3 regions of the Gallintestinimicrobium sp. genome follow, and region 1 is predicted to be linked to each of the others. Evidence: predicted binding sites of a transcription regulator. Region 1 holds the regulator's gene; each other region holds the start of a gene.
What was found. The regulator HrcA, encoded in region 1, represses chaperone genes, less so after heat shock. The targets are predictions, from matches to a motif close to TGTTAGCACTCNNNNNNNNNGAGTGCTAACA.

Region 1 (6,646 bases):
TATGGAAAATCATCTTGACAGGCAGGAGGTAAAGGAGGCACTTGAAAAGGGTGAGGGCAGTTCGACCCGTTATTCTGAAAGTCTTGGTCAGGAGATGCTGTATGTAGCAAAGCTTTCAGAGGATGGAAAGGCTATTATTCGTATGTCGATTCCCTACACCGGCCTTTTCCGGTATATGATCGTAGTGCTTCCGCTTCTGCTTGTCGGAATGATGGTTGCGTTTGTTGTAAGCGTTGCAGTTGCAGCGAGATATTCCGGATATATCCGCTCTGATGAAATCAAACGGCAGATGGTGCAGATGGAGCGGGACCGTAAAATTCGCCAGGAATTTTTCAGTAATGCCTCCCATGAGCTTAAAACGCCGATTACGTCCGTGCGGGGCTATGCGGAGCTGTTGAGTCAGGATTTTGTCAAGGATGAGGCGACCAGGAAGGATTTCCTTGCGAGGATTTTAAAGGAAACAGAGCATATGACAAGTCTGATCGATGATATCCTGATGATCTCGCGGCTGGAAAGCAAGGATGCGGAGGTAACGCTGAGTAAGGTAAATTTAAAAAGTGTGATGGATGAGGTCCTGGAATCCCTGACACCACAGGCGGCATCCTGTAAGGTGGAAATTTCGGGCTCATGTGGAAATGTGATCCTCCAGGCAAGTCTGCAGCAGATGCGGGAGCTTTTATCAAATCTGATCAGCAATGGCATCAAATACAACCATCCGGGCGGACATGTCTGGACAAAAATCTGGCAGGAGCCAGAGGCAGTATATATAGAAGTAAAGGATGATGGCGTAGGAATCGATCCGGAGGATCAGAAACGTGTCTTTGAACGCTTTTTCAGGGTGGACAAGGGAAGAAGCCGAAAAATGGGCGGAACCGGCCTGGGACTGTCGATTGTGAAGCATATCACGGCGTATTATGGGGGCAGTGTAAGGCTTACCAGTGAGCCTGGAGCCGGAAGTACATTTTTTGTCGAAATTCCGATGTCCGGAATAAATAAAATGTAAAAATATTTTCTAAAAAGCGTTAATTTTTTCGGCGAAAACAGAGGAAAGGTTGACAATATCTGGTTTTAGAAGTAAACTAATCACTAAATTCAGGTAATTGCTAGATAATGATATGACAAGGAGAATGGATACCTGGGTGTTAAGGAGGAGATCATTATGAGAAAAAGCACAGTGAAGAAAACTGTAACAAAGGCACCCGTTAATAAAAAAGAAACCGTAAAAGCTGAGACTGTTGCGGCAGTAAAGACCGAGGAACCCAAGACAGAGGCTGTTGAAGCAAAGGCAGAAGAAAAAGCAGTTGAAGCAGAAGCAACAGCTGCAGCTAAAGCAGAGGAAAAGCCCGCAGCAAAGAAAACAGCTGCAAAGAAAACCACAACAGCAAAGGCAACCGCTGAAAAGAAAGCGCCGGCAAAGCGCGCAACAAAAGCAGCAGCTGTAAAGACTGAGGTAAGCGTTCAGTTTGCAGGCAAGGAATACACAACTGAGAGACTGGTTGAGATTGCCAAAGATGTATGGCAGTATGACCTGGGCAACGCACCGGAAGAGTTCAAGAGCGTTGAGCTGTATGTAAAGCCGGAAGAGAGCGCAGTATACTATGTGATCAACGGTACAACGAGCGGAAGCTTCGGAATCTAAGTGTCTGAGCAGACACCGCAATCGAAAGCAGGCGTCGCCATAATCTGAGCGGGCGCTGCAGAGTCAGAACGTACATAATACACAGAAATAAGAACAGCCGTATCGGGGACGAATCCTTCCCGGTGCGGCTGCTTTTTTCATAAATTCTCCATTCCGCAGGCGCTTTGCGCCGAAGGAATCGCGAGGCGAACGTCCAGTTCGGCTCTGCGATCCTAACTACTTTGTGACGCCTGTGGCACAAATAGCTGTGCGAAAAATAAGCGATCACGCTTATTTTTCACACTATCTTCACAAGTATTTTGGGAAAATCTGTTGACAATAGAGTAGGGGAGTGGTAATGTAATCATCAGAAGGTGTTAGCACTCCAAGTGATTGAGTGCTAACAAATCAGAAAGCAGGTGAGAACGTGGAACTCGATGAAAGGAAAAAGAAAATTCTGCAGGCAGTTATTCGGAACTATCTGGAGACAGGAGAGCCGGTGGGCAGCAGGACAATTTCCAAGTATACCGATTTGAATTTAAGTTCCGCGACCATCCGCAATGAGATGTCCGATCTGGAAGAAATGGGCTACATTTTACAGCCCCATACCTCTGCAGGACGGATTCCTTCTGATAAGGGTTACCGCTTTTATGTAGACACCATGCTGGGTGAGCGGGAACGTGAAGTGGAAGAGTTAAAAGGTCTGCTTCTGGAAAAGGATGAAAAGATGGACACTCTCTTAAAGAGAGTGGCGAGAGTGCTGGCGACCAACACCAACTATGCGGCGATGATCACCACACCCCAGTATCAGCGCAATAAGCTGAAATTCATCCAGCTTTCAAAAGTAGATGAGCATCAGCTTCTGGCAGTTGTTGTAGTAGAAGGCAATGTGATCAAGAACACGATGCTTCAGGTCGAAGAGGATCTGGATGATGCGACACTCCTGAAACTGAACATCCTGTTAAACACCCATTTAAACGGGCTGTCGATTGATGAAATCAATCTTGCGATGATTTCGGAGATGAAGCAGCAGGCAGGCGTTCACAGCGGCATTGTAAGCGGAGTGATTGATGCAGTTGCCGAAGCGATCCGGTCGGATGAGGATTTAAAGATCTATACCAGCGGAACCAATAACATCCTGAAATATCCGGAGCTGACGGACAATCGGGAAAAGACCAGCGAGCTGATCAATGTATTTGAAGAAAAGAAAGCGCTGGGAGAGCTGGTTCAGGATTCCCTTTCCGAAGAGAATAACACCGGCATTCAGGTTTATATCGGCAATGAGACGCCGGTTTCGTCCATGAAGGACTGCAGCGTCGTAACTGCAACCTATGAGCTTGGAGAGGGCATGAGAGGTACGATCGGAATCATCGGTCCCAAACGAATGGATTATGACAAGGTCATCGGTACCTTAAAGACACTGATGAACGAGTTGGATACTTTATATAAGAAGTAGAAAGGGTGACAGGCGTGGCAGAAGAGAGAATGGAAGAGGAAGTAAAGCAGGACACATCGGAAACCGAAACGCAGGAAAAACGGAATACGGAAGAATGTGAAGAAACTGCGGAGGCTTCCGCAGAAAATACAGAAACTCCGGAAGATGGGGAAGCTTCTGAGGAAAAAGATAAAAAAGGCTTCTTTTCCGGAAGAAAAAAAGAGAAAAAGGAAGATGCCGTAAAGGCACAGATCAACGAGCTGCAGGATAAGGTAATGCGGCAGATGGCTGAGTTCGAGAACTTCCGCAAGCGCTCCGAAAAGGAAAAGTCTGCGATGTTCGAGACAGGCGCAAAGAGCGTGATCGAAAAGATCCTTCCTGTTGTAGATAATTTTGAAAGAGGACTTGCAACCGTACCGGAAGACGAAAAGGATGCTCCTTTTGTAGACGGTATGAACAAGGTTTACAGGCAGCTGCTAACAGAGCTTGAAAACCTCGGTGTAAAACCGATCGAAGCGGTCGGCAAAGAGTTCGATCCCAACTTCCACAACGCAGTGATGCAGGTGGAAAACGATGAGCTGGAACCCGGAACTGTAGCACAGGAGCTTTTAAAGGGCTACATGTACAGGGACACCGTGGTACGTCACAGCATGGTCGCTGTTGTGCAGGAATAAAAGCCTGCAGGCAGCTTTTCATAGATTTGAACAGAACATAAGACATTGCTTGAGATAGCCGATAAGGCAGAAGGAGAAAAGTTATGAGTAAGATTATTGGTATCGACCTTGGTACAACAAACAGCTGCGTAGCAGTTATGGAAGGCGGCAAGCCTACCGTTATCGCAAATGCAGAAGGAGCAAGAACAACACCTTCCGTAGTTGCATTCACAAAGACCGGTGAGAGACTGGTCGGCGAGCCTGCAAAACGTCAGGCAGTTACCAATGCAGACCGCACCATCGCTTCTATTAAGAGACATATGGGTACGGACTACAAGGTAGACATCGACGGAAAGAAATATTCCCCTCAGGAAATTTCCGCTATGATCCTGCAGAAGCTGAAAGCTGACGCAGAGAACTATCTGGGCGAGAAGGTATCCGAAGCAGTTATCACTGTTCCTGCATACTTCAACGATGCTCAGCGTCAGGCAACCAAGGATGCCGGCAAGATCGCAGGCCTCGATGTAAAGCGTATCATCAACGAGCCTACCGCAGCAGCTCTGGCATACGGACTTGACAACGAAAAAGAACAGAAGATCATGGTATACGACTTAGGCGGCGGTACATTCGATGTTTCCATCATCGAAATCGGCGACGGCGTTATCGAAGTTCTGGCAACCAATGGTGATACTCATCTGGGCGGCGATGATTTCGATAACAAGATCATTGATTGGATGGTTTCCGAATTTAAGGCTCAGCAGGGCGTAGACCTGTCTAAAGACAAGATGGCAATGCAGAGACTGAAAGAAGCAGCTGAAAAGGCGAAGAAGGAGCTGTCCAGTGCGACAACAACCAACATCAACCTGCCTTTCATCAGCATGAATGCAAACGGACCTCTGCACTTTGATATGGATCTGTCCAGAGCAAAATTTGATGAACTGACAAGCGATCTGGTAGAGCGTACTGCAATTCCGGTTCAGAACGCATTAAAGGATGCAGGCATTACCGCTTCCGAGCTTGGCAAGGTACTGTTGGTCGGTGGTTCTACCCGTATCCCGGCTGTACAGGATAAGGTAAAACAGCTGACCGGTCATGAACCCAGCAAGTCCTTAAACCCTGACGAGTGCGTTGCACTGGGTGCTTCCATCCAGGGTGGTAAGCTGGCAGGCGATGCAGGCGCAGGTGATATCCTGCTGCTGGATGTAACTCCTCTGTCTCTGTCCATTGAGACAATGGGTGGTATCGCAACCAGACTGATTGAGAGAAATACAACCATTCCTACTAAGAAGAGCCAGATCTTCTCTACTGCAGCTGATAACCAGACAGCCGTTGATATCAACGTTCTGCAGGGCGAGAGACAGTTCGCAAAGGACAACAAGTCCCTTGGACAGTTCCGTCTGGATGGTATTCCGCCTGCAATGCGTGGTGTACCGCAGATCGAGGTTACCTTCGATATCGATGCAAACGGTATCGTAAATGTATCCGCTAAGGATCTGGGCACAGGCAAGGAACAGCACATCACCATCACTGCTGGTTCCAACATGTCCGAAGATGATATCAACAAGGCAGTGAAGGAAGCTGCTGAGTTCGAAGCACAGGATAAGAAGAAGAAAGACGCAATCGACACCAGAAACAGCGCAGACTCCTTCGTATTCCAGACCGAGAAGGCTCTGAATGAGGTTGGCGATAAAGTAGACGCAAGCGCAAAGGCAGGCGTTGAAGCAGATCTGAATGCACTGAAATCCCTGCTGGAGTCCACCAAGGATCAGGAGCTGACAGACAGTCAGGTAGCTGACATCAAGGCAGCTCAGGAGAAACTGATGCAGTCCGCTCAGGCAGTATTTGCAAAGGTTTATGAGCAGGCGCAGGGCGCAGCTGGTCAGGCAGGTCCTGATATGGGTAATGCAGCAGGTGCAGGCAGCAATGCAGGTGCAGGCAGCAATCCGGATGATGATGTTATTGACGGAGACTTCAGAGAAGTATAAAATAATACCCGGTAAATCGGCACAGTGCCAGATGACGCTGTGTCGGACCGGAAGAATGTACAATGGGGGCCGGATTCTTTCAGGCCCCTATCCGTGTGTAAACGCATATCTGCAACCTATGCAGGACGGATGCTTTGCGGTATTTTTGCATATGCTGCAGATATGCGTTATATGAAGATAAGCTTTAATAGAGGAGTTTGAATTATGGCGGAACAGAAAAGAGATTATTACGAAGTCCTCGGTGTTGACAAAAATGCCGATGACGCCGCTCTCAAAAAGGCATATCGTGCTCTTGCCAAGAAATATCATCCGGATATGAACCCTGGAGATAAAGAAGCAGAAAAGAAGTTTAAGGAAGCATCCGAAGCATATGCTGTTTTGAGTGATCCCGAAAAGAGACGTCAGTACGATCAGTTCGGACATGCGGCATTTGACGGTGGCGCCGGCGGAGCTGGCGGCTTCGGCGGTTTTGATTTTAACGGCGCAGATTTTGGAGACATTTTTGGGGATATTTTCGGAGATCTCTTTGGCGGACGCAGAGGCTCTGCCGGCGCAAGAAGCGGTCCCATGAAGGGAGCAAACCTGCGCACCAGCGTCAGAATCACCTTTGAAGAGGCTGTATTCGGTACAGAAAAAGAAATCGAGCTGACGGTGAAGGAAGAGTGTAAGACCTGTCACGGCACAGGCGCGAAGCCGGGAACCAGCCCGGAAACCTGTCCGAAGTGCGGCGGCAAGGGTCAGGTTGTATTTACGCAGCAGTCCTTCTTTGGAACAGTCCGCAACGTTCAGGCGTGCCCGGACTGCGGCGGTACCGGTAAGATTATCAAAGAAAAGTGTACCGATTGTCACGGAAGCGGTTTTGTTCCGATGAAGAAACGGTTTGCAGTCACGATTCCGGCAGGTATCGACAACGGTCAGTGCAAGAGACTGGCAGGACAGGGCGAGCCCGGTATCA
Region 2 (6,646 bases), on a different contig from region 1:
TACATCGTCCACATCTTTTTTGATGTCCTCAGAATAATCGCGCGTAAAATCGATCTCCTGAGTATCGGTTGATTCGATATCAGTATCCTCTTCACCGGAACCATTATTTTCTTCACTGGAATCAGCATTTTCTTCGCCGGAATCCTTATTTTCTTCACTTAAATCAATATTTCCTGTGCCTGAAAGCTCAAGCGGTTCTTCTGTCTGAAAAACGGTGTCTTCCGTACCCGAAATATCGCTGTCTGCTTCCTTGTTTCCGCAGCCTGCGCAGAGTCCAAAGGTCAATGCAAATATCGCCAGATAAACTCTTTTTTTCATCAAATTTTCCCTCGTATACTTTTCTTTAAAACTTTTTTTGCAGATTTTGACACTTTTTTCAAGATTTTTGAAACCAGTTCTTTCTGCATTCTAACTCACTCATCTGATTTCTTGTATGTTTCACACTTGTTTTCCACAGCTTCACCCCAAAATAATCCAGCAAAAATTCCGGAAATGCACTCAACACAAATACCCGCTGTCTCTCAGCCTCCTGTACTTCCATGACATATATCTGACCCGGTGTTACCTCTTCGAAATACTGCGCGTATTCCATTGTATCCGACAACTTATATAAACACAATACCTTCATTGCAAACACATCGATAATGTCTTTCCAAATATCAATATCATACTCCTTAAAATGCGGATTGAGTGCCCTTGTCGCAGAAACATTCTTATACCTGCCAAGATTTTCTATCTCTGCGAAGCAATCTGCTCCATTCCCGTATTTTCCCGGCTGATAATCTCTCAGTGCTTCAACCATCGGATAGCTAATGTATAATTTTCCCCAGTCGGAAGCGTAATGACTTTATAATTTTTATGAGAAAAGAATATCTTCGAAATATTGTCAATCACCTGAGGTTCTCTGACCTCTCCCTCGACTATAAATGCCTTATAGTCTTTATTTGCCATTAAATGCACCTGCCTTATACATTTTCTGAAGATTATGAGCCTGACGCAGTTCCTTTTCTGTTAATTGAGAAATCGCTTTTATGCTGTTATTTGCAAGTAAGAAATAGCTATCCGGTCTAAGCAGATCATTGCTCATCAGATCCGTGTTGTGAGTCGTTGTAAATATCTGAACTCCAGCTATCTGGTTCAAATGTCTTTGCACCGACTCGGATAATTCGAAATGATAAAATGCATCAAATTCATCTATAAACACAAAAGATGCCTTTTCCATACGAATATACCAATAATAGAACAATGCCAGTGATCTGGTTCCGGTAGAGGCGATCTTAAAGAAATCAGCATCTGTATTATCAAAATGACAGTAGATTGCTTTTTTGCCGTCCACTTCGCATCCGTATAATTCATAGTCAATGTCATTTTCTTTCAGGAACCTCTGGAAATCCTGCACTTTTCCACTATTTACAATACCTTCCGCTACACCTTCGTTACCATTTGTAAAGCCTTCATATCCCCGGCTGTCTAACGAATAAAACAAAAGCATACGTTCCACAAAATCAATAAACTTTTTAAATACCCGATTTTGCTCATTATCCGTAAGAATAGAGTTGTTGTTCACATACCTTACACGGGAAATCGGACTCTCGCTCTTGATCGATACATTCAAAGTGCCGGAACCATCCAGCAAGGTGAACCCATCCCTGGTAAGAAAATCAAAAAAGATAACTTCCTTTCCATCAATAGATAAACTCTCACTCTTCATAGTATTTACATCATTTTTGCTGTATCGGTAAACCACTTCATGACCATCAAACATAAAGGTGTATTCAAATTCAGCAAAGGATTTTCTTCCACTCATGTTCAGGTAAAAATCGTAGCTGGAAAGCAATTTCTGTTTATCTGTCAAATGGGTAATGATATCAAAAATAGCCAATCCAAGGTTTGATTTACCGCTGCTGTTAATGCCATAAATAATTCCTTTTGTCACACAACCGTTTTTTATAATTTCAGAATTAAAGTTATAATTGCTGGGTGATCCTATATCAAATGTGATTTTATCCTGAAACCCTTTAAAGTTTTCTACGCTGAATTTTTTTAACATAACAATCATTCAACTTATGCCGTATTTTTTTACGGAACCAAGCTTATCCACTCCTTTTCTCCGGAAACAAAAAAACGACACCAAATATCGTTGGATGGCCACAAGACAAAAGCCATACCGATATTTAATGTCGTTGTTTTTATTCACTTTCCTTCGAAAAAAAGCGTGTCCGAAATCGTCCGCCGCCCCGTTTCGCCAAAATCGTCCTCTGTCTTTTCGAAATCATAGATCAGAAGCTCCGGCTGATTCCGGGTACATTCTTTTAAAATCTGACCGGATTTTCCAAAAACTGCGGTCGGTGCAGTCTGGTAAGGATGAATCGAATCAACGGAAACAATCGTCGACACATTTTCTACCGCGCGGGTCTGCAGATGCCCTTTAATCAAATCGTATCTGCCTGTGTCATCCACATCCGACACATCGTAAAACAGAACGACATTCAAGTCCGTTTTCCTCGCATACAGCTCCCTGAAATACTCCGGGAATCGCACTTCAAAACAAATCCTGACTCCGACCGAAATGCCTGCTATTTCAAAAATGCCATCGCCGCTTCCCTGGGCAAAATGCTCTCTATCCCACCCCCACAAAGCCCGCTTATCATAGAACCAAACAGGCTGATTTGGCTGAAATAAAATCGTCCGGTTGTTGCGGTGCCTTCTTTATTTCTTTTTCCCGTCTTTTCTCTTTTTCTTACGCTCCTGAATTCGACTGCTGAGAAAATCTGACTTTTCTCCGGAGGCTGTATCTGTTTCCTCTAAAGCGATCGTCGGCAGAGAATCGATTTCATCCTTCTTCATACGGGGCAGCTCGTATTTGTGTTCAAATTCTGCCACCTCTGCGCGGAACTCCGGATTGTCCGTATCACGGACCATTTCCAAATAGCCATGGGTATCGAAGCCGTCTTCATTGACCTGCAGCAGGCATACTGCGATATTGGAGCAGTGGTCTGCAACACGTTCGTAGCAGGTCGTAATATCCGACAGCGTAAGTCCAAGCTCTATGGTACATTTTCCCTTCCGTAATCTGCGGATATGGCGTCTCTTGATCTCCATATTCAGTCCGTCGATCACCTCTTCCAGAGGCTCTACAGACTTTGCAAGCTTCAGATCATCGTTCTTAAATACTGTTACCGCACGGTTCATGATATCCTGAACCGCCGCCGTAAATACCTTCAGCTCTTCTTCTGCTTTGGCAGAAAAATGCAGATCCTTTTCCGCCATTTCCTGTGCATATCCTACGAGATTGATCGCATGGTCACAGATCCGCTCAAAATCACCGATACAATGCAGCAGCGTGGACAGTGTATGGCTGTCTCTCGTAGAAAGATTCCGGCTGCTTAATTTTACCAGATAAGTACCCAGCTGATCTTCGTAGGAATCCACAAGATTTTCCAGATTTTCCACCCGCTTTGCCTGTTCTGGATGGAACTCTGTCACAAGCCCCATTCCAAGCAACAGGGCTTCCCGGGCATACTCTGCCATATCGCCTGCGGCTGTTTTACACTGCTCCAGTGCAAAATGCGGCGATGCCAGGAAACGCTCGTCCAGGATCTGAATGCTCTTTTCTACCGGAACATCCTCGAGCTCGTCCGGAGTAACCGGAATCGTCTTCATCGCAAGCTTTACCAATACTTCGGATATCGGCAGCATGATAATCACCGCCGACAGGTTAAAGATACTGTGGATCATGGCAATGATGAAAGGGTTTGCAAGCTCTGTCATAAACGAAAAATGTACGATCGCATCGATCAGATAAAAAAGCACCATGAAAAAGCTTGTCTTTAAAATACAGAAATATAAATGCATCAGCGCTGCACGCTTCGCATTTTTACTTGCGCCCATAGAGGAAAGGATCGCAGTGATCGCCGTACCGATGTTTTCACCCATCAGAATCGGGATCGCAGAACCGATGGTAAGTGTTCCACTCATGGAAAGTGCCTGCAGGATACCGATGGATGCAGAAGAGCTCTGAATAACCGCAGTCAGCACCAGACCGGCAAGCATACCAAGGATCGGATTGGAGAACATCGTCAGAATGCCGGTAAATTTCTCATTGCCCGCCAGCGGCTCTACTGCAGAGGACATAGTTTCCATACCAAACATCAGAACTGCAAAGCCGATCAAAATCGTACCGATATCTTTTTTCTTATCATTTTTAGCGGTCATCAGCATGATCACGCCAATGATACCGACGATTGGTGAGAAGTTCGCCGGCTTTAACAGCTGTACAAACACATTGCTGCTTTCGATACCAGTCAAGCTCAGCATCCAGGAAGTAACGGTCGTTCCGACGTTCGCTCCCAAAATAACGCCTGCAGCCTGCGTCAGCTTCATAATACCGGAGTTTACGAGTCCGACTACCATTACCGTCGTTGCTGACGATGACTGAATTACTGCCGTGACAACACAGCCCAGCAGCGCGCCCTTCCATTTGTTGGAAGTCAGCGATTCCAGAATTTCTTCCAGACGTCCGCCCGACGTTCTTTTCAGACCATCTCCCAGAACCTGCATACCGTATAAAAACAGAGCAAGTCCCCCGACCATCGCCAATATTCCGAATATATCCATTTCATCCTCCATGCTGCGGTCCTGCCGCTCATTTTTCAAAGATATTACTTTGATTTTACATGATTGAGCCTTTTTACGCAACCTTTCGGGTGAAATCCAGCGCATTTCTCCTGTCGAATATCGCCCTTTTCCTTTCCTGCCGCAGTGGGATCCTCCCAAAGCGTTTTTATTGTATAAAATCGAAGCTTCCTTTACGACAAAAAATCCCGGTACGTTTTCACGCACCGGGATTTTTATCAGGTGAGATTTTGACGGAATGCTCAGATTTGTATACCGAAAAGATCAGCCTTCAATTGCGATCCGGTTGTCTTTCTTTTCTACCTTCTTTGCTTCCTTCTTCAAAATGTGAAGCTGCAGGATACCGTTTTCAAACTTCGCGGAAACATCCTCGGGTTCAACGGCTTCGCCGACATAAAATGTTCTGGAGCAGCTGCCTGCGTAACGCTCCTGACGAATATACTTGCCGGTCTTCTTATCGGTTTCGTCTTTATCAAGGCCTTTGACAGCGCTGATATTCAGATAACCATTTTCGACGGTGATCGTAACCTCGTCTTTCTTGAAGCCAGGCAGATCAATATCTACCTCGTAAGCATCCTCGGTTTCCCGAACATCTGTCTTCATGAGGTTCTTTGCATGTTTGCCATACAGAGGATTCTTCTTACCGAAGAACTCACTCTCATCCGGCCAGCTCATCCAGTTATCCATATTCTCAAATAAATCTTCATCCCAAATTCTAGGCAGTAACATAAGTCATTCCTCCATTCCTTCTATCATGCCTTCTGTGAATCCTTTTCAGAAGTGGTTGTCATTTTATCTGGTTCAAAGAAAAGCTTTCTGAGAACTCCGATTCCGTTTTCGGCATCTTCTGTTCTTTTTGTTCCCTTTCCTTTGTTCTAGATGTAATATAACACTCATTATTAGCAGTGTCAATAGGCGAGTGCTAATTTTTTTGTGAAGAATTTGTGAACGCTGCGAGCTCTGTAAAATGACAAAAACAATATCCAAAAGCTTTGGCTCTCCTTCTTATTTTAGCTTGTACGAAATCTTGACACGGAACACAATGTGAGGGAAAATACTATGAAAACAGCCGCCATGACTGACATCAACAGAGGTCTTGCAAAACACCTCTGAAAAAAAGGGCATGTTAGATGAAACAAAAAACACTTATTCCGCTTATCGTTTTCTTACTGGGTATATGCCTTGTTGGTATAATCCTATACAAAGTAGACTCTCATGAAACAGCACAGAACCATACAACAGCATTATTAAATGCAACAACCTATGGGGAACGCATAAAAAATGAGATTACAGAAGGGATAGACGTTACGGATGTTCTGAAACAGATTTTGATCAGTGAATCTGGAGAATTTAACCAGTTTGACATGATTGCAGAAAATCTTATGTCTGATTCTATTGAAAGCGTGCAGCTTGCTCCGAATGGTGTTGTGACAGATATTTATCCGTCCACCGGAAATGAAGCAGGCAAAATTGATCTGCTCCATGATAAAGATCGTGGAAAGATTTCCTGTTATGCAAGGGACAACCATACAATCATTACCCAGGGACCATTCAAATTGAAACAGGGCGGCTCTGGAATTGCTGTCCGCAATCCCATTTTCCTGAAGGATGAAAACGGGTTGGAATATTTCTGGGGCTTTACCATTGTTGTCCTGCGTGTACCCGACATTTTCTCAGACGCGGTCAGTGCACTTTCCAGCTTTGGATATGAATACAGAATTTCAAAGACAGATGCTCCCTGGAGTGATACCTATAACATTGTTTCTCAATCAAATGATTCGTTGATAAATCCGGTTTCTTATACTTTTACGATAGGGGAAGAGGAATGGATGTTTGAAGTAGCTCCTCAAGGTGGATGGCGAAACAATTTATTAATAGCAAAAACCAGTGTGATATTAACTGCTAACGTTATACTTCTGTCCGTTCTTACCTGTGTATGGCTGACTTCGAAAGAAAATAAAAACAGATTTCAGATACTGGCACACACGGATTCCCTTACCAATATTTACAA
Region 3 (6,646 bases), on a different contig from region 1:
CGCAGCGCGGCAGGAAGCACAGCAGGTCGTAGCATTATTACAATCCCGTGGGCTGACCGGTACAATGGTCTGGTGGGATGTGGAGGACAAAGATGTGCTGCGGCCGCTTGGCGCTGTAAAGCTAACATGCTGCATCCGCGCGGCGCAGGAGGTTATCACGGCAGCAGGGTACGGTTTTGGACTGTATGTTGGGCTGTATGTATATAAGGAGCGCTGGTTTGACTTTAATGCGTTTGCTGGGATACGGTTGTGGGTGGCACGCTATTACCGCGGCTATCGTACAATGACATTTGATGACGGCCCGGACCAGAGCTACAAACCATCAGTTAATCAGGATATTACAGCATGGCAGTATACGAGCTGTGGAGAGATTGCAGGCATCAAAGGCGATGTTGATCTAAATATTAGCTACGAAGATCCGGCAGCATGGACACAGCATGTGGCGGAGTCTGGAGTAATCTATACAGTATCGGTGGCGGATGTCTGGACAAAAGAGCTGGCGGAGATCGCACGGCAGCAATTCGCCGCACGCGGCATTGTCGGCGCAGTGCACAAGGTAATAATACTGGAGTAATATGCAGCGGATAATAAATTTAATCCAATGCCATGTCAGAAAATTTGATACAGGATATAAAAAATAGCAACAAAAGCAGAACAAAAAGCCTGTTTCTTCCTATATAAAAGGAATTTTCTATCTGTCCAGAGTATAAATTCTGGCAATATTGGACAGACTGGTTTATCGGCAGGCTGCAGCTTCTTTATAGGGGAAGCAGCTTTCGAAATCTGAAACAATAGAATGCATGTTCTACGATCTTTCTGTTGTCAGGAATGGAAAATACAGGGCACATGGAAAAGGGTAACAGCTTTTGCATGTGCCTTTTTGTGTATAGATTTTTTGTGTATAAGAAATGAAATTGCCCATACGATGTAAAATACTCTGTGGGGATCCTGCTGCGGCAGAGTGAAATTCTAAAAAAAGTATGAAATTCTACTTTCATAAACCTGATATGAAAATAAAAGAAATAACGAGAAAATAAAAGAAAATAAAAGAAAATAAAAGAAAATAGAACATGAACGGCGCTCAGCTGTGTTGCATAATCGACCGAAGAAACATAATATACATATAGTGTTTAGCACTCAGGACAAATGAGTGCTAACAGTAAATACGAAAGTATGAATTTTCATATAAGGAGGCAGTTATCATGAAGTTAGTACCGTTAGGTGACAGAGTTGTATTAAAGCAGCTGGTTGCAGAAGAGACAACCAAATCCGGAATTGTTCTTCCCGGACAGAATAAAGAGAAGCCCCAGCAGGCAGAAGTCATTGCAGTTGGCCCCGGCGGAGTGGTGGACGGCAAAGAAGTGAAAATGGAAGTTAAGGTTGGCGATCAGGTCATTTACTCCAAGTACGCAGGTACTGATGTGAAACTGGATGACGAAGAATATATCGTTGTAAAGCAGTCAGACATTCTGGCAGTAATCGAAGCGTAAGTTTAAACTTGAATTAGGAGGCTGATTTATTATGGCAAAGGAAATTAAATACGGCGCAGAAGCGCGTGCAGCACTGGAAGCCGGCGTTGATAAGCTGGCAAATACCGTCAGAGTAACCCTTGGACCCAAGGGACGTAACGTAGCACTGGATAAATCCTACGGAGCTCCGCTGATCACCAACGATGGTGTGACCATCGCAAAAGAGATCGAGCTGGAGGATGCATTCGAGAACATGGGTGCACAGCTGGTAAAAGAAGTTGCAACAAAGACCAATGACGTTGCAGGTGACGGCACCACAACCGCAACTGTTCTGGCACAGGCAATGATCGGCGCTGGCATGAGCAACCTGGCAGCAGGTGCAAATCCGATCATTTTAAGAAAAGGTATGCAGAAGGCAACCGAGTGTGCCGTAGATTCCATTCAGAAGATGAGCCAGAAGGTCAACGGTAAGAACCACATTGCAAGAGTTGCAGCGATTTCTGCAGCAAGCGATGAAGTTGGTCAGATGGTTGCAGATGCGATGGAAAAGGTTTCCAACGATGGCGTTATTACCATCGAGGAAAGCAAGACCATGAAGACAGAGCTGGATCTGGTAGAAGGTATGCAGTTTGACAGAGGTTATATCTCTGCATACATGGCTACTGATATGGATAAGATGGAAGCAGTTCTGGACAATCCGTATATCCTAATTACCGATAAGAAGATTTCTAACATTCAGGAGATCCTGCCTTTACTGGAGCAGATCGTTCAGTCCGGCGCAAAGCTGCTGATCATCGCTGAGGATGTAGAGGGCGAGGCTCTGACCACCCTGATCGTCAACAAGCTGCGCGGCACTTTCAATGTAGTAGCTGTTAAAGCGCCTGGCTATGGCGACAGAAGAAAGGCTATGCTGGAGGATATTGCAATCCTGACCGGCGGACAGGTGATCAGCTCCGAACTCGGCCTGGAATTAAAAGAGACCACAATGGATATGCTCGGCCGTGCAAAATCTGTTAAGGTTCAGAAAGAGAACACCATCATTGTTGATGGGGAAGGCGACAAGGCTGCAATCGCAGCGAGAGTTGCACAGATCAAGAAGCAGATCGAAGAGACCACTTCTGATTTCGACAGAGAAAAGCTGCAGGAGAGACTTGCCAAGCTGGCTGGCGGCGTAGCAGTGATCCGTGTCGGCGCTGCAACGGAAACCGAGATGAAAGAAGCAAAACTGCGTATGGAAGACGCTCTGGCAGCTACCCGTGCAGCAGTAGAAGAAGGTATCATCGCAGGCGGCGGTTCTGCATATATCCACGCTGCAAAGGATGTAGAAGCTCTGGCAAATACACTGGAAGGCGATGAGAAGACCGGTGCGAAGATTGTACTGAAGGCTCTGGAAGCTCCTCTGTACTATATCGCAGCAAACGCAGGCCTGGAAGGCAGCGTTATCATCAACAAGGTAAAAGAGTCCCCGATCGGCTTCGGTTTCGATGCCCTGAATGAGACTTATGTAAATATGATCGACGCAGGTATTCTGGACCCTGCAAAGGTTACCAGAAGCGCTCTGCAGAACGCAACCAGCGTTGCAAGCACATTGCTGACAACCGAATCCGTTGTTGCAAGCATTAAGGAAGACACTCCTGCAATGCCCGCCGGCGGTGCAGGCGGCATGGGTATGATGTAAGCTGCACAAACTTTTATAAGAAACATGAAAAACTGCTGCCGGCAGGTTTTGCCGACGGCAGTTTTTTTATGTCCGAAGCTGGTTTGCCTAGTTCGCCCGCGTCACATCATTCGCAAAAAGCGCAGCTTCGCTGCTTTTTCGCTGCTGCGCAGCTCCTTTTTGCTCATGAAATGGCGATCTCTTCGTAGAGCTCTATAAGCATCTTTTCATGCAAGCATGAAATCTGCTTATAGAGCTCTACGAGTGAACTGTGTCCTTCATTTTATACAAAGATTTGAGAAATTTGCCTTGTCTCGAATGGGGAAAATGTTATAATTTATCTATCAGACATTGAGAACGAAAACGTGAAAATCAGAAAATGAAAGGAGAAGCAGAATGTCTTATATTGACATCATCAAAGAAAAGGCCAGATCGGACAGAAAGACGATCGTACTTCCGGAGACGAATGACAAGAGAACGCTGATCGCAGCATCCCATATTATCGAAGAGGGGATTGCCAACATTATTATGGTTGGCAATGAAGAAAAGATCATGGATGGTGCAGGATGGCTGGAAGTTGATCTGACCGGTGTGCGCGTGATCGATCCTACGAAATGTGAGAAGCTGGACGAATACGTTCAGTTATTATATGAAACGAGAAAGCATAAGGGAATGACGCCCGAAAAGGCACGTCAGATTCTGCTGACCGATAACATGACCTTTGGTGTTATCATGGTAAAAGCAAATGATGCAGACGGAATGGTGGCGGGTGCATGCCATGCAACCGCAGATACCCTGCGTCCGGCGCTGCAGATTTTAAAGACCGCACCCGGTGTAAAGCTGGTATCCGGTTTCTTTATTCTGGATGTACCCAACTGTGAATACGGCGAGCACGGTACGTTCCTGTTTGCAGATTGTGGCCTGAATCAGGATCCGACCGCTGAAGAGCTTGCAGCGATTGCAGACACCAGTGCAAAGAGCTTTAAGACCCTTGTCGGCGCAAAACCGATTATCGCGATGCTGTCCCATTCCACCAAGGGAAGCGCAAAGCATCCTCTGGTAGATAAGGTTGTAAAAGCGGTAGAAATTGCACACGAACAGTATCCCGGACTGACCTTGGACGGCGAACTGCAGACTGACGCAGCGATTGTGCCCTCTGTTGCAAAATCCAAAGCGCCCGGCAGCGAAGTTGCAGGTAAGGCAAACGTTCTGATCTTCCCGAACCTGGACTGCGGCAATATCGGCTACAAGCTGGTACAGAGACTGGCAAAGGCGGAAGCCTATGGGCCAATGCTGCAGGGTATCGCAAAGCCCGTAAACGACCTGTCCAGAGGCTGTTCCTGGGAAGACATCGTCGGAGTAGTAGCATTAACTGCTGTTCAGGCACAGCTCATGTAGCGCACGCAAGTGAGTCAGCATGCTTGCATGATTGACGAACGGCGAAGTTGCCGAGTGAGCTATGCTCACGACATAATTGATACAATAGAAAAATAAACGCCGTCCGTATAGGGCGGCATTTGTTTTTCTTGCATCATTAACGAACGGGCAGCCTGCGCAGCAGGAAGTAAAGTGTGCCGGTGCGAGCCCGTGAGTCTAACAGCCTGCTGAGAATAAAATTGTGCAAACCGTCTCGGTTTTAGTTGTAAATTGGGATGGTTTTTGTTATTATGGAGAGGTGAGATTCAAATAACACGAACGGGGGTATACAAAAATGAAAATTCTTGTCATAAATTGCGGAAGTTCTTCGCTGAAATTCCAGTTAATCGATTCGGAAACAGAAGAATTGACAGCGAAAGGATTATGTGAGAGAATTGGTATCGCTGGCAGCCGGATCAGCTACACACTGACCGGTCATGAAAAGCGTAAATGGGACGCTCCGATGGCAGATCATAAGGATGCTGTCCGTCTGATGCTGCAGACACTGACGAATCCGGAAGACGGCGCGGTAAAAGAACTGTCCGAGATCGGTGCAGTCGGACACCGTGTTGTACACGGCGGCGAGCATTTTTCAGAAGCAACCCTGATCACACCGCAGGTAAAAGAAGCGATTATGGAATGTACCGTACTGGCGCCTCTTCATAATCCGGCGAACCTGCAGGGAATTGAAGATTGTGAGTTACAGCTGCCGGGTGTTCCTCAGGTAGCGGTATTTGATACTGCCTTTCATCAGACGATGGATGAAGAGGCATATTTATATGCGATTCCTTACCGTTATTACAAGCAGTTTGGAATCAGAAGATACGGTTTCCACGGCACGAGCCACCAGTACGTTTCCAGACGTGCGGCGGATATCCTGGGCAAGCCGTATGAATCGTTAAAACTGATTATCTGCCACCTTGGAAACGGTGCGTCCGTATCTGCGATAAAGGACGGCAGATGTATAGATACCTCCATGGGACTGACTCCGCTGGAAGGTCTGATTATGGGCACCAGAAGCGGTGATGTAGATCCGGGTGTACTGGAAATGATGGCAGGTAAGGATGGTAAGAACATCCACGAAGTAGTGAGAATTTTGAACAAGGAATCCGGTGTGCTTGGACTTTCAGATGGTTTTTCCTCTGATTTCAGAGATCTGGAAGATGCTTATCTGGAAGGAAATAATCCGGCTGCGACAAGGGCGATCAAAGCGTTTGTCCTTCGGGTTGCAAAATATATCGGTGCATATGCGGCAGAATTAAATGGTGCGGATGCGATCTGCTTTACAGCGGGAATCGGCGAAAACAGCCCGGTTATCCGTGAGCTGATCTGCAGCCCGTATCTGGAACATCTTGGCGTAGAGCTGGATAAGGAAGCCAACAATATCCGGGGCAAGGAGAGAATCGTTTCGACGCCATCTGCAAAGACCAAAGTGCTCGTGATTCCGACAAATGAAGAACTGGAGATCGCCAGACATACCCTTGCGATTGTAAAGGGCAAATAAGGCGTCCAGCCAGAAAATAAAGGACGGGATCAGGAAAAATGTCAGGAATTGAAATCGGAAATTTAGAAAGTTTGCATACCTTAGTATTCAGCAGTCTGGAATTTCTGTTTCGATATCTGCCGCTTTTCCTGATCCTTTTTTATGCGGTTCCGAAGCGGTTTCGGATGTTTGTGTTGTTTGCGTTTAGCTTGATTTTGTATGCGCTCGGGGATCCTGCGCATGTGCTGATTTTGCTCGGAATGTCGGTTGTCAACTGGCTGTTTGGGTACGGTCTGGCGACGGAGCCGGATGCAGACGGCAAAAGAATGTCGGGGCTTCATAGAAAAAAGGAGCATCCGGGTGTGAGGGGGCTTCGCAGGAAAAACATAAACTGGAGCGAACTGCAGATTTTCGAGGAAACCGTAGATCAGAGGAAAGAGGAGCCCTATAGAAACACGACCAGCCCCCAAACTGTCAAGAAGCGCAAATTCTGGCTGGCTGTCAGCGTTTTGTGCAACGCGTCGCTTCTGATCTTTTTCAAGCTTTCCAATGTGTTCGAGGAAAATATGCTGCTTCCGGTGGGAATTAGTTTTTATACGTTTAAAAGCATTTCCTATTTGA

Region 2: ACLTOQ_RS00265 (Hsp20/alpha crystallin family protein) is a predicted target of HrcA. The motif match lies at 5,533-5,563, and genes of this name have one in related genera.
Region 3: groES (co-chaperone GroES) is a predicted target of HrcA. The motif match lies at 1,129-1,159, and genes of this name have one in related genera.

What each region holds. Positions count from the first base shown of each region.
Region 1 covers NZ_JBKVPW010000003.1:16,482-23,127, forward strand. Annotated here, with positions in the region: gene ACLTOQ_RS03530 (ATP-binding protein) at 1-1,003, shown strand, start outside; gene ACLTOQ_RS03535 (DUF6465 family protein) at 1,160-1,639, shown strand; gene hrcA (heat-inducible transcriptional repressor HrcA) at 2,046-3,074, shown strand; gene grpE (nucleotide exchange factor GrpE) at 3,104-3,727, shown strand; gene dnaK (molecular chaperone DnaK) at 3,811-5,691, shown strand; gene dnaJ (molecular chaperone DnaJ) at 5,896-6,646, shown strand, end outside.
Region 2 covers NZ_JBKVPW010000001.1:54,097-60,742, forward strand. Annotated here, with positions in the region: gene ACLTOQ_RS00240 (lysozyme inhibitor LprI family protein) at 1-318, opposite strand, end outside; gene ACLTOQ_RS00245 (hypothetical protein) at 377-802, opposite strand; gene ACLTOQ_RS00250 (AAA family ATPase) at 941-2,059, opposite strand; gene ACLTOQ_RS00255 (carbon-nitrogen hydrolase family protein) at 2,194-2,685, opposite strand; gene ACLTOQ_RS00260 (Na/Pi cotransporter family protein) at 2,710-4,617, opposite strand; gene ACLTOQ_RS00265 (Hsp20/alpha crystallin family protein) at 4,900-5,364, opposite strand; gene ACLTOQ_RS00270 (diguanylate cyclase domain-containing protein) at 5,766-6,646, shown strand, end outside.
Region 3 covers NZ_JBKVPW010000004.1:73,852-80,497, forward strand. Annotated here, with positions in the region: gene ACLTOQ_RS05290 (GH25 family lysozyme) at 1-574, shown strand, start outside; gene groES (co-chaperone GroES) at 1,203-1,490, shown strand; gene groL (chaperonin GroEL) at 1,522-3,147, shown strand; gene pta (phosphate acetyltransferase) at 3,523-4,524, shown strand; gene ACLTOQ_RS05310 (acetate/propionate family kinase) at 4,838-6,046, shown strand; gene ACLTOQ_RS05315 (MBOAT family O-acyltransferase) at 6,085-6,646, shown strand, end outside.